Regions from separate parts of the Clostridium celatum genome, predicted to be linked through region 1. Evidence: riboswitches for the same ligand, from Rfam matches in the RefSeq annotation. Region 1 holds a riboswitch; the other holds the start of a gene.
What was found. Region 1 has a riboswitch for thiamine pyrophosphate ahead of thiD (bifunctional hydroxymethylpyrimidine kinase/phosphomethylpyrimidine kinase). Riboswitches for the same ligand answer to the same signal wherever they lie in the genome.

Region 1 (7,412 bases):
GTTCAATATGAAACTATAAAAAGAGAGTGTGAGATTTATGGAATTAAAATTAGATGAAAAGGAAATAATGATTATCTTAGATTCATTAATTGAAAATATGGCATTTAATAATAATGTAGATGATATAAAACATGTTTATAACAAAATAGTCAAGCAAGCAAATTTAGATAAATACGAAATGTTAGGATAACTTCTAGTTTAATATTATTGAATAACAAGACGAAGATAGAGATATAATAATATATATAGAATTTATGGAATATATTAATAAATTATATATAAATGGTATTTAGTATCATGTATTTTAACTATCTTAATATAAGTAAGGAGGATAAGTTAAGTAATGGTTGGATTTATTATAACTGGTCATGGTAACTTTGCCTCAGGATTATATAGTGCTTGTAAGATGTTAATTGGTGAGCGTGAAAATATAGAAGTAGTTGATTATATTGATAGTGAAAAAGTTTATGATTTAGATAAAAAGATTAGCAGTGCTATATCAAATCTTTATGGTAAATGTGAAAAGATAATTATATTTTGTGATATGATAAATGGAAGTCCTTTTAAAAGGTGTATGGTAAGATGTATTAGAGAGCCAAATAAATTTTATGTACTTACAGGGGTAAATGTACCTATTTTAATAGAAAGTATATCAATTGCAGAAAATGGTGGTAATTGCGATAGTATAATTGAATACATTAAAAATTTATTTCCCAATACTTTAGTAGAAGGTATATCTAAATTAAGGGATGAAATGAAAGAATATGAAATAATATAAAAAGTAAGCTATGAAAATAAATATTATATTTATTTTCATAGCTTATAATTTTACTTTAAAAAGCGAAAAGAAATGTATGATACAGAAGTAGTAGATACAGAATAGAAAATTAAAGAAATTAAAAAAAATAATAATAATACTTTATTATTTGAAATAAAGTATTTAAGTTTTAAAAGCAAGATATCAAAGAACCAAACCTTGTTATCTAATAAGGTATTTTTTAAAGATAATGGTGAACAATTTTTAGATGTATCAAGATTCTTTTTGATGAAAAATGGCAGATCCTTTGCCAATATAATTGGAATTTTAATATTATCATCTAAAGGAACAACTGAATCCTCATTAGGTAAAACAATAACCTGAGTTATAGGTATTTCAGAAGATATAATTTCTTTTAGTAAGGTATAACAGTTATTACATTCATCACAAATTTTATAGATTATTTCTAAGTCAATTAACGAATCGTTATTTAATTTACTTTTGGATTTATTATTAGTAGTACTTTTAAGTAAAAATTCATTATAAGAATAATTTAAAGTTTTAATAATAAAAATACCGCCATCAGTTATTACTAAATCATCTATAGTACAGTTATTTGAATCATCGTTTTCTATGCATAAATTATTTAAAATTATACTCTCATTTTTTAATGGTCTTAAGGAAAAAGAAACTTTAAAGAAATTATATAGTTTATTATAAGTATAATTTAAATAAATAAATAATCTTTTATAAATATTAAAATACAATGCTCCTAAATGTATGATATAAATGATATAAATTTTAGATAAAAATTCAAATTTTAAATCTAAAAAATGTCCTAAAACAAAAAGTAATAAGGCAAATCTAAGTAGTGGGACCTTTAATACAAGGGATAATACTTTCACACATATGTATATTAAAAATTTAATTATATTGAATATAAATCTAAAAATAAAAAACATTGAATTTACTAAAACAAGCACCATTTTAAGTAGCCTCCTTTAGTAATTAGAATAACTACTTTATGGAAAATTATTCATCTTTTATAATAAATTGTTTTGTTTTTCCCATAAAATAAGCAAGTCTTATAATTTGAATTTCTTCTTTAGACATTTTTCTATTATAAATTTTTTCAAATTCATTAATTAAAGCTTTAGAATCTAACTTTTCTTTTTTTACTTTAGGTCTTTTCTCTAATGTTTTATTATAAACTTGAGGTATTATTTTTTTATTATAAATAGATTTAAAAACTTCACTTGTATAATGAGCATCAAAAAATGCATCATGAAACTCACCATCTACAGCTATCTCTAAAACCTCTACAGCTTTTTTTAATCCAATTTTTTGGCCTTTAGGCAATTTAAATAATTTAGTGGCATAACTTTGTATATCTATATACTTTTTAGGAATTGGAGATGTAGATAATTTATTAAATTCTATATTTTTTAGTAATTCTTTTATATCTGAAGTTCCCCAAACTACTAATACACTATCAGTATTACCAATAAATTTTAAAAATTCATTATATACATTTTTAAAATCTAAAGCTTTATTTAATTCATCTTCAGTTATTTTTGTTAAATTTTCTACGTAAGGATGAATTTTTGTATGAATATTAGGTTTAATTAAGTAATTAAAAGTAGAGATTGTATTAAACTTACTATCTAATTTTAGTGCACCTATTTGTATTATCTCAAATAATAGTTCAGGTTTATTATCATCTTTTATATCATCAGGATGTTGTTGGTTAAATTCTAAGTCAAAAATTATATAATTCATATTTGCACCTACGTTTTTTGAAAGTTTTTATTATTTTTAGTTATTAACATAATAGTTATTACATATATTAAAACATAAAAACAATGAAATGTCTTAAAAAGAGGTGTTATTTATGAGTATTTATGTGTTAAAAAATTATGTAGAAGAGTGTTTGAAAAAAGGTATTGAGCCAACATTTGAAGGATTAAACATTTTTTATAAAGAAAAAGTTTTAAACCAAGGAGTAAAAATTTAAAAAAAATTCATGTTATATTATTAAACATGGGGGTATAATAAAATGAAGTAACTATGGAAGAAAAGTGGTGAGAATTTGAATACTAAAAAATTAACAGAAGCAGCAATGTTATCAGCATTATTTGTAGTATGTAGCATGATGTTTATTTATACTGGGATAGCATATACACTATATTTGGATATGATAGTACCCATAATAGTTTGTCTTATATATATGAGGTTAGATTTTAAATATACAGTATTAGCATCTATTACATCATTACTTATAGTTGTATTAGCAGTAGGTGATATAGTATCTGGAATATGGATGAGTCAAGGAATATTAATGGGATTAATTTGTGGTTATTTTATACAAAAGAAGTCAACAATTTTTGATGATTTATTTTATTCAGCTGTATTAGGATGCTTTTTAATGGTTTTAATTGATGTATATTTTTCTAAATTAACAGGATATAGCTTTATGAAGGAATTTGATGAATATAGGAATATGTTTTCTTTAAATGAAGAGGCTATGAAAATAGCATTTAGTATATTTGTAGCAACAGTACCGATGAGTACTATTTTAATTACATATATAGCAGCTTTATTTATTGGAAAGAGGCTTAAAATTTTAAATGAAAATAATACTGAAAAATATGACATTATTCATAATTTTAAAAAAGTTGGTTCTTATATATGTTGCAGTAGAAAAACTTTTTTTATAGCAATTGGATACTTAATATTATTAGAGCTATTTAAATATTTAAATCTACAAGTTAATTTTATATATTTTAATACTGTAATAATGGCTATTAAGGTTATTGCTATATATTTTGTTTTAAAGGATTCTTTATCATTTGTTATGACAGGTATGATTTTAATTACAAAAGCAAATGGATACAGTAAATTTTTTTATTTTGCAATGATATACATGTTATTAGTAGATTTTAAATCTACATTTATTATTCTTGTTGTTACAAGTATAGTTTTTGATTTGATATTAAATTTAAGAAGTAAGCAAATTAATGGTTTAGGAAAGATTTTAGTAAGAAGATAAAAATAATGACAAATTTGTAGCGATAATAAATTTTAATATTTATTATAATTTCAAATTTGTCATTATTAATTTAAATTAAACTTAAAGAGTTAATATCAAGTTTATAAGTAACATCTTTTCTTTCTACTATGATATTTATTTTATTTTTTATTTCTTCATTTTCTAATATTTTAGAAATAAGTTCACGAGTTGGGTTCATTGCATAAGGAATTCCTACATACTTAAACATTGTAAAGTCGCCAGCAGTATCACCATATGCATAGCTTTTACTAAGATCTATATCATATTTTTCACATAGCTCTAATATAGCTTTTTCTTTACTTTCTGAATCCCACATTGGAATTATATCACCGTTATATTTGTTATTTTCATCTAATTTATAAATAGTACCTCTATAATCATCCATATTATATTTTGAAGACATTTCTTTAACTAACTCTATAGGAGAACCTGATATTGCAATTACAATATCTCCTCTATCTTTATGCCATTTAATTCTTTCTCTAGAAAAAGTATAGACTCTATCACCTTTTTGTTCTATTACTTTTCTTGCAATATAATCTATATGATATTTATCAAGTCCTTTAATAGCTTCTATATACACATCAACCATTTTTAAAAGATAAGTATCATAATCACCTTGTCTTTTATCCCAGTTAATATAAGCTGGTTTTACATATGTATGCCATCTTTTTTCATCTACTAAATCATATTTAATTATTTTTTTAAAGACTTCAGTAATTAATCCTTCTCTGTATATTGTTCCATCAATATCAAAAAATGCAGCAGTTTTTGACATAACCAAACCTCCTTTATTTATCTTTAGTTTTTATTAAAATTATATCAACAAATATATAATTATTTAAGTTAAATATAAAAAATAAGATAATTATTGATAATTTGTTATATTATAATATAATTAAAGTATAAGATAAATAGAAAAAATTGCTAGGGGTGCCTTTAGGCTGAGAAATAGTAATATTAACCCTTGTACCTGATCTGGATAATACCAGCGGAGGAAAGCATAAAATATATAATTAATTATATAAATTTTATTGTTAGCCTATAGCTATATTCCGGAGGAGTATAGCTATTTTTATTTCCTTTAAATTGAAAAAATACAAAAAACGGGATTAATCAGATTGGAATTTTTCATTTATTAAATAAATTAAGATAAGGAGAAAAAAATGAGAAATTACAAAATACCAACATTAACAATTGCAGGATCAGATTCATCAGGAGGAGCGGGAGTACAAGCAGATTTAAAAACTTTTAGTGCAATAGGAACTTATGGAATGAGTGTTATAACTGCAATAACAGCTCAAAATACACAAGGTGTATTTTTAGTAGAAGAATTAAGTGAGGATATAATAAGAAAACAAATTGAAGTTGTTTTTGAAGATATAGAACCAAAAGCAGTAAAAATAGGAATGGTATCTAGTTCAAGAATAGTAGAAGTTATAGTGGAGTCTTTAGCTCACTATAAACCTAAATATTTAGTTGTAGATCCAGTTATGATATCTAAAAGTGGATATTCATTATTAAGGAAAGAGGCTAAAAAGAGTTTAATTGAAGAATTAATACCAATGGCATATATAATAACACCGAATACATTAGAGGCTGAAGAAATAGTAGGTATAAAAATAAACACTATAGATGATATGAAGGAAGCTGGTAAAAAAATATTAGAGTTAGGACCTAAGTATGTACTTATGAAAGGTGGGCATCTTGAAGGAGATGCAGTTGATGTATTAATAGGCAAAGAAACATTTGAAATATATAAACAAGAAAGATTAGATAGAAAAAATACTCATGGAACAGGATGTACATTATCTTCTGCAATAGCTTCACATTTAGCTTTAGGATATGAAATAAGAGAAGCTGTAAAGTTGAGTAAGGAATATATAACTGAAGCAATAAGACATAGCTTTGATATTGGACAAGGCGTGGGGCCAGTTAATCATTTTTATAAATTTGAAGAGTAAAAAATTGTTTAAGGAAATAAAAAAAGTTATGTAGAAACTGTTTAAAAGTATAAGTTTATATATTAAGGAGAATATGAGATGTATGAATTAATCAATAAGGTAAAAGAAATAAATCCATTAGTGCTTCATTATACAAATGAGGTTACTATAAATGATTGTGCAAATGTAACTTTAGCTTTAGGGGCAAGCCCTTTGATGAGTTATAGTGATGAAGAAGTACAAGAAATAGTAAGTGTTGCAAATTCAATAGTAATTAATATAGGAACTATGAATTCAAGTAGATTAAATTTATTTGTTGAAGCTGGGAAGACTGCAAATAAATTTAATAAACCAGTTATTTTAGATCCAGTAGGGGTCTTTGCAACAAAAACTAGAAGTGATTTTACAAATAAACTTTTAAATGAAATTAAATTTGATGTAGTTAAAGGAAATATTTCAGAAATTAAGTTTATAGGTGGTTTAGATGTAAGAGGAAAAGGGGTTGACTCTTTTGATGATAATGAAGATAACTCAGAAGTGGTTAAAAGAGTAGCTAATAAGTTAGGGAGTATTATAGTTGCTACAGGTAAGGTAGATTATATAAGTGATGGTGAAAGTGTAATTAAAATTAAAAATGGAACTGTAAAGCTTAAAAGTATAACAGGAACTGGGTGTATGACTGGAAGTTTAATTGGAAGTTATTTAGGTGCTTATGATACATTAGTAAATTCAAAGGAAGAAATAACCATAAGCAAGTTAGAAGCTGTAGCTATGGGAGTACTTACAATGGGAGTAAGTGGAGAATTAGCTGATATAAATAATATTGCAATTGGTAGCTTTAAAGAAAAGTTAATGAATAATGTCTATGAAATGAATGTAGACAAGTTAAAAGAATATGCGAGGTTTGAGTAATATGAAGTTTTCACAAGTTTTATTTGAAGAAGTTAAAGGTCTTTGGAATGAGTATTTAGAACATCCATTTGTAAAAGGTATAGGAGAAGGAACTTTAGATAAGGAGAAGTTTAAAAATTATTTAATACAAGATTATTTATATTTAAAAGACTATGCCAAGGTTTTTGCAATGGGTGTTGTTAAGGCCAGTACCATGAAAGAAATGAAATTTTATCATCAATCAATTAAAGGTGTATTAGAGGATGAAACTGCAGTTCATATAAATTATTTAAGAGAATTTGGATTAACTCCAGAGGAAGTTGAAAAGTATAAATGTGAATTAACAACGGCAAGCTATACAAATTACATGCTCGGTATTGCATTAAAAGGTGGGGCAAAAGAAATTGCCATGACAATAATGCCATGTACTTGGAGCTATTATTACATTGGAAAGCATCTTTATGATAATTATAAAGAAAATTTAGAGGGTAATTTTTATGCTCCATGGATAGAGGAGTATGCATCAGAAGAGTTTAGGCAATGTGCTCAAGAATGGATTGATTATATTGATTATTTATGTGAAAACATATCAGAAGTTGAAAAAGAAAATTTAAAAGATATATTTGTTAAATCTAGTCTTTATGAAATGGAATTTTGGAATATGGCAAATAAATAGTTAAATATAAGAAGTTTTAAGGAGTAAAAAGCAAGATGGTAATTTTTATTGGGGTAATATCAGTAATGATATTTA
Region 2 (7,412 bases), on a different contig from region 1:
AATTAAATTAGTGGAGGAAATTTTATGCAAAAGATTGCCTTAATAACTGATAGTGCTTGTGATCTTACATTAGATGTGTTGAAGGAAAACAATGTAAATTTATTACCACTTAGAATAATTTATTCTACTGGTGATTATAGAGATAGAGTGGATATTTCACCAAAGCAAGTATATGAAAACTTAGAAAAAGAAGTTCCAAAAACCTCTCTTCCTAGTGCTCAAGACATTGAAGATATTTTAAATAAATTAGAAGAAGAAGGATATACTCATGTAATTGCTATTTCTATTTCAAGTGGACTTTCTGGAAGCTTTAATGCTTTAAGATTAGCGTTAGAAGACCATCCAAAACTTACTTCTTACGTTTATGACTCAAAAATATTAGCTTATCCTCAAGGTGAAATAGTCATAGAAACAGCTAAACTTATAAAAGCAGGTAAAACCTTTGAAGAAATTATCGAAACATTACCTAAGATAAGAGAAAGAGTTATTGGATACTTTACAATAAATACATTAGAATATCTAAAAAAAGGTGGTAGAATAGGTAGAGTTGCCGGAACAGTTGGAGAATTGTTAAACCTTAAACCTATAATAACTACAGACGAAAATGGTGTATATTATAACGTTGCTAAAGTAAGAGGTAGAAAACAATCTTTATCAAAAATGACTGAGTTATTAAAGGGATACCTTGAAAAAGGTAAATGTGAAGTTGCTGTACTTCATGCAGGTTGTGAAGATGAAGCAATAAAGTACATGAATAGCTTAAAAGATTTACCTAACATAGTATCTATAAAAATAGCAGAAATCAGTCCAGCTTTAGGAGTTCACGGTGGCCCTGGATTAATAGGTTTCTCTGTTAAATCGGTAGAGTAAACTATGAAGGATTTTGATTTTAACAATATTGAAGATTTAAAGGCTGAAGAAAAAAGATTACATGACGAATACAAAGCTAAACTTGCAGAATTAAAAAAAGTTCAAAAAGAAAAAGAAGCTGTAGGTCAGGTTTTTACAAAAGGTTTATTACCTATTTATGTTCTTTATATATTAAAATCAGGACCTACTAACGGAAATGAAATTTCAACTAAGGTTTCTCAAAAAACTAATGGCTTATGGACACCTAGTACAGGTGGAATATATCCTTTATTAAAAAAATTAGAAAAAGAAGGATTAGTAATTGGGAAATGGGATGATCCGAAAAAGAAATTTCAAAAACTTTATTCTCTAACACCACTTGGAGAAGTTGAATTTAATAATAGAAAAGAACTTCTTAAACATAAAATTGAAGAATCATTAAAAGTCTTTCAAATTGTATATAGAGACTTATATCTATAAAATATATTCATATCTTAAATACATCCACTTTGTCTGGATGTATTTTTATTTTCCTTTTTGTAAATACTAATAAAAATTTATTTAGGATGGTGTATTTAAATGAAGGGAATGATATTAGATTATACAGGTGCTGATGCTTTTATATTATTAGAAGATGATTCTATTATAACAATGCCTTTAAGCTCCTTTGAACAACTATTACCAATTGGTACTAATATAAGTTTATGTAATTTGCTTAATAAATCAACTAATACTAATTATAAACCTTGTCAAATGCTTAATAAAGGTATTGACTTTTTGTAAAATATTGCCTAAAATTTAATTATATTAAGTTGCTAGGGGTGCCCAAAGGCTGAGAGATGATTTTCATCAACCCTTTTAACCTGATCTGGATAATTCCAGCGTAGGAAAGCTATTTATAGAATATTTATATTCTCATGTCTAGGTACCTCTTACGCAAAATAAGGAGGTATTTTTTTATGTCAAATTTTCTAGCAACATTAGGTGAAAATTTTAAAACACTATTCAGTAATCCACTTACTATAATTACGCTAATAGGATGTGCAATTTTATTAATTGCTTTCATCAAATTCAAATCATTAAAATTTGATTCTAAATTAATAGCACGAATAGGACTAGCTATTGCTTTAGCTTTCATTTTAGATATGATAAAAATATATACATTACCAAATGGCGGTGGAAGTATTTCTTTAGGTAGTATGGTTCCAATATTGTTACTTTCTTTTATTTATGGTCCATCCATAGGTTTATTTACTGGATTTTTATTTGGTGTTTTTAAATTAATACTTGATCCATATATCTTAAACCCTATTCAAGTATTGTTTGATTATCCATTACCATTTATGGCTGTTGGTATAGCTGGTTTCTTTAAAAATAAATATATTGGAGCAAGCATCGGAATGTTTTTACGATTTATATCTCATTTTATATCTGGAGTTATATTTTTCGGCTCATACGCTCCCGAAGGAATGTCGCCAATAATATATTCTTTAGTAGTAAATGGTTCGGCAGTAGGTGGAGAATTACTAATCTGCTTAGTATTGTTAGCTTTTTTACCAATAGAAAGACTTATCAAAACATTGAAAACTAATGTAATATCATCATAAAAAAATAACATGCCATATAATAAAAGTTATATGGCATGTTATTTTAATCTACACTTATAGCATTTACTGGACAGCTTGATTCTGCATCTTTTGCATCATCTTCATGCCCAGCTGGAACTGGATTAGTTTTAGCAACTGCCTTTCCGTCATCATCCATTTCAAAAACATCTGGACATATTGATGGACATAATCCACAACCTATACAAGTATCTTTATCTACTGATGCGTTCATATACTTCACTCCTTTTACAAATTTACATTTATATTGTTTCCAGAGTAATATTTATTTATGTATTTTATATATCTTACCACTTATTTGGCGCTTTTTCTGTTATATCTATAGTCCATTCTTTAAATTCATTTGTAGCAAATATATAATAATTTTCTTCTGTATTTTCCTTTTTATTAGTTATGGTTATTAAAGTTTTATATGTGCTAGTATCATATCCTCTATTTTTTACAGTAACTACAACATCATAATCAGTTGAATCATCATCTATTAATTCTATATTAGGAATAACCTTTTTTGCTGATTGTAAAAAGTCTTTTAAATCAGTGGAAAATATATATTTCAGACATTCAATATCACCATTTATATCTACTCCAACTTTATAGTTTTCAATATCCGAATTTTCTTTACTAATTTTTAAAACATCCAATATTGAATTATAATATACATATTCAAAATCCCTAGGTTTTCTTATAAACGAAAGATTTTTTATTATCCCCTCATCTAACCTTTTAGATACGGTAAATATATTATTACCATCATATAAATTTCCTTCATCACTACCTACTACGTAATAAAATTCCTTTACTTCATCCCCTAAATCAATTTCAAATTTATAATCAGGTTCTAAATTAGATTTATTTTCGCTTATTTTAGCTCTTAATAAGAATTTATACATTTCTTTAATAGCACTATCCTCTGTTACTATAAACTTAAACCCGGTATCTCTTGTGCTTTGTATACTTATTTGTTCTACTTTATTTGAATTTAAATACTCAAAGTATTCATTTTTCAATCCTAATTTCTTTTCTATATCCTCTAATACTGTACATCCACTTAACATAAATGCCATAACTGCAATACTTATAGCTAAAAAATACTTTTTTAAATTCTTACTCATATACTTCTCCCTAAAACTTAAAATAATAGGAGAAGCTTAAGCTCCTCCTAATAAAGATAATTATAATACTTTATTGTAGTATTATCAATTTAATTCCTTTATATTTTTAAGTACTATGTTAGTAAATTATTGCATAGGTACAACTACAGTAGAATTTTTAAAGTCGTAGAACATTAACCAACATCCACCTTCTTTATCATCTACCCATGTAACAAATCCTGTCCTTCCATCATAAGGTTGTTCATCTTTATCTTTCTTTCCAGGGATTCCATATATAATATGTTTAAGATTTCCTTTAGAATCGCATTTATATCCTAATTTAAAATATCCATATTTCTTAATATAAGGATAATAGTTAAGCATTGGATAATATGCTAATGTATATTTATTGTAATTAGACATATTGCACATTTCATGCAAATCCTTTACCGGTATTTTATACCATTTTGTATATTTTATTTCATCTATTCCGTCATAATCCCTTTCAAACCCTTCTACTATGGCTTCAAAATATTCTCCTATGCTACCTCTTATCTTTCCATTCATAGGATCAAATTCTTTGTTTGCTTCAATTTCATCTTCATAATCTTCAAATTTTCCTCTTAAATTTTCTTTAGGTGCTTTTACTACTGTTTCCTCTATTATTTTATTTTCAACTTCCACAATTTCATCTCTAGGTTCTATGTTATTATCCTTAACTTCTATATTTTCATTTTGTACACTTTCACTTCTTATTTCCTCTACTTCCGTTACTGGTTCTACTTCTTTCACTGACTCTACTTCTTTTACTGCTTCTACTGTTTCTACTTCTTTTACTGCTTCTACGTCTTCTCTTTCACATTCATCTTTCTTATTCTTTTCTTTTACATCACTCTTTTTCTCTATTTTTTTAAATTCCTTCTTAGAATCTTTATCATTTAACTTATCAACATATTTATTTTTTAAGTCAGCAGCTTTAACAATAGTATAGTTTTTCCAATTATCACTTGGTTGTTGTCCATTTAAAAAACCACATAAAACAAATACAGGAATACCTTCTTTCATCTTAGCTATAGCTGTTCCTGATATTTTATCAAAATGTAAATCTAATCCTCCTATATTAGCTATATTATATTCTTTTGTTGAATCTCCCTTACCTGATTCACTTATTGCTATAGGACCTAAATTTACTATTTGCTTCATATCCTTTTTACAACAAATAACCATCATACAATACTCGTCATTATCTTTTCTCAAATTTTGTGCATAAAAAGATATCTTACATCTATCTCCCCTAGCTTCAATTTTGGAATACCCTGATAATGTTTTATCTTCAGAATTTGCATATCCTCTTTCATCCTCTTGCAAAATTACGAAGTTTCTATACAACCTATTACTATTTGCCATTTTAGAACCCCCACTTTATATTAATTCCATATATTATATGTTTTATTTAAGTAAATATGTTATTTTTTAATTCTTAAAAATTTAGTAATTAATATAATAAAGATATTTGCTATATTCTATAAAAAATAAATATAAAAAAAGCTATTGTAAATATGTACAATAGCTTCTTAAATAGTCATTATTTCATTATTTCATTAATACAATTTGCAAGTGCTACAAATTCTTCTATACTTAAAGTTTCTCCTCTTCTCTTAGGATCAACATTAGCCTTAACGAAAGCTTCTTCTAGTTTTTCCTTAGCAGGTCCTATATTCTTAACTCCATTCCATAAAGTCTTTCTTCTCATATTAAATGAATTTCTTATTATATCGAAGAATAACTTTTCATTTTGAACTTGAACTCTAGGCTTATCAAGTTTATCTAATCTAATAACTATTGAATCAACCTTAGGTCTAGGAATAAAACAAGTTGGTGGAACCTTTCTTACTATACTTGTATTACAATAATATTGAACTAATAAAGATAATGCACCATAATCTTTATTACCTGGTTCTGCATTCATTCTTTCTGCAACTTCTTTTTGTATCATTATAGTTAATGATTTAAAATTATATCCATCCTTAAGGAGTTTAACTATAATTGGAGTTGTTACGTAATAAGGAAGATTTGCCACTAGCTTTACACTTTTTTCTTCTCCAATTATTTCATTAAAATCAACTTTTAAGGCATCATTATGTATAAGTGTAAAATTAGGATTTTCACCTAACTCTTGTGTTAATATTGGAATTAAATCATTATCAAGTTCAATAGCAACAACCTTTTTTGCTTTCTTTAATAATTGAACTGTTAATGTTCCAACTCCTGGTCCTATTTCTATAACTAAATCTTCTTCGTTAACTTCTGCACCTAAAACAATATCTCTAGGAACTGAATCATCAACTAAAAAGTTTTGTCCTAAACTTTTTGAAAATTTAAAGTTATACTTTTTAACCAGTTCAGCAGTTTTTACATCTTTAATATCCATTTATTTATTCTCCTCTAGTTCTTTGTCTACATATTTAATAGCTTCTATAAATTCTTCTTTTGTTATTCCATAATTATTAAGTCTAGATAACATTTGATTGGCATTTCCATATCCAATTCCAAGCTTATTTCCTAACTTAATTCTTCTAGCCTTCGCATTTTTATCTCCACTTAATCTAAAGAAGAACATATCTTGTGCATCAAAAATAGGTTCTACTTCTTCAACAGTTACTTTTGCCCTTTTTAAAGCTTCTATAATAACTTCTGGAGTAGCATTTTCAACACCTATATCATCATCTTTAATTCCGTCCTCTTGTGCAATATAAGCATGCTTTATTCCTGGTACTCTTTTTGCTATTATTTTTCTAATCTTCTCTCCTGCAAAGTCTGGATCAGTTAATACTATTACACCCTTCCTTTTTTGGGCTTCCTTAATTCTAGCAATTACTTTAGCATTTATTCCAAAACCACCAACAGCTATCATTTCTGCTTTAACAGCCTTTTTAACGGCAGCTACATCATCTTTTCCTTCAACTACTATAACCTCTTTTATCATGGCTTCTCTTCCTTTCCTATAGAGTCTATTATTAATTTATCCTTATATTTGTATTATGTCAAACCTTTAATTAGTTATAAGCTAATAGTTTATAGTTATTAATTACTAAATAAATTAAATTTTTTAACATTAATACTTATAGGTTAAGTAAAAGAGGTTGGCATAATTGCCAACCTCTTTTAGTAATTTACCATTCTCCTGGATATGCTAGAATATAAACTCCAACGTCATACTTTCTTCCCCATGTAGATGCCTCTTCATGAGAATTCAAATATACATCAATGATATTACCTACTATAGCCCCACCAGTATCAGCTGCTACTGCTTTACCATAATTCTCTACGTATACTAACGACCCTAACGGTATAACTCTTGGGTCAACAGCAATAGTGCTTATTCCTTCCGGATTATATACAGGAACAGTTCCTGTAGCGGTAAGACCTCCTCCAATATATGCAGTAGATTCACAATATATTAAATGCTTATATTCAATATTTCCATCTCTACTTGCAAAAACTCTTCTTGTCCCTTCTGCTATAATCTCATTAACAGGTTCTTTTACGACCTTTGATTTGATTATATTTCTCGCTACTTCTTTGCCATCTTTTTTAATAATCTTATAGGTAATTTCTTTTTCACCAGCTACTCCAGCTTGTCTCACTTCTTCGGTATTAATATCTAAATTATTATCTTCTTGTGTTATAGTTTCAAAATCAATTGCTTCAATAGCAACTTCATTTAAAATTTCAACATCAACAAATTGAATTTGAAGACCTTCCTCAATTTTTGTGTCTAAAGATGGAGTTATTTCATCTACTCCTTCTACAAATTCAATTCCCTTTTCTTTAAGTTCTTCTTTCT

Region 2: it holds a riboswitch for thiamine pyrophosphate, as region 1 does, so the genes downstream of both, thiT (energy-coupled thiamine transporter ThiT) here and thiD (bifunctional hydroxymethylpyrimidine kinase/phosphomethylpyrimidine kinase) in region 1, are expected to answer to the same signal.

Annotation. Positions count from the first base shown of each region.
Region 1 covers NZ_JAJKGM010000001.1:6,039-13,450, forward strand. Annotated here, with positions in the region: gene LPC13_RS00025 (M3 family oligoendopeptidase) at 1-1, shown strand, start outside; gene LPC13_RS00030 (hypothetical protein) at 38-190, shown strand; gene LPC13_RS00035 (PTS sugar transporter subunit IIA domain-containing protein) at 344-778, shown strand; gene LPC13_RS00040 (NERD domain-containing protein) at 829-1,524, opposite strand; gene LPC13_RS00045 (3'-5' exonuclease) at 1,790-2,536, opposite strand; gene LPC13_RS16900 (hypothetical protein) at 2,649-2,771, shown strand; gene LPC13_RS00050 (DUF2232 domain-containing protein) at 2,847-3,806, shown strand; gene LPC13_RS00055 (HAD family hydrolase) at 3,877-4,605, opposite strand; TPP riboswitch at 4,747-4,844, shown strand; gene thiD (bifunctional hydroxymethylpyrimidine kinase/phosphomethylpyrimidine kinase) at 4,994-5,791, shown strand; gene thiM (hydroxyethylthiazole kinase) at 5,870-6,682, shown strand; gene tenA (thiaminase II) at 6,684-7,337, shown strand; gene thiT (energy-coupled thiamine transporter ThiT) at 7,373-7,412, shown strand, end outside.
Region 2 covers NZ_JAJKGM010000009.1:81,527-88,938, reverse strand. Annotated here, with positions in the region: gene LPC13_RS06210 (DegV family protein) at 25-870, shown strand; gene LPC13_RS06205 (PadR family transcriptional regulator) at 874-1,329, shown strand; gene LPC13_RS06200 (hypothetical protein) at 1,429-1,632, shown strand; TPP riboswitch at 1,657-1,756, shown strand; gene thiT (energy-coupled thiamine transporter ThiT) at 1,809-2,456, shown strand; gene LPC13_RS06190 (ferredoxin) at 2,500-2,688, opposite strand; gene LPC13_RS06185 (hypothetical protein) at 2,762-3,586, opposite strand; gene LPC13_RS06180 (hypothetical protein) at 3,713-4,972, opposite strand; gene rsmA (16S rRNA (adenine(1518)-N(6)/adenine(1519)-N(6))-dimethyltransferase RsmA) at 5,151-5,996, opposite strand; gene rnmV (ribonuclease M5) at 5,997-6,551, opposite strand; gene LPC13_RS06165 (G5 domain-containing protein) at 6,739-7,412, opposite strand, start outside.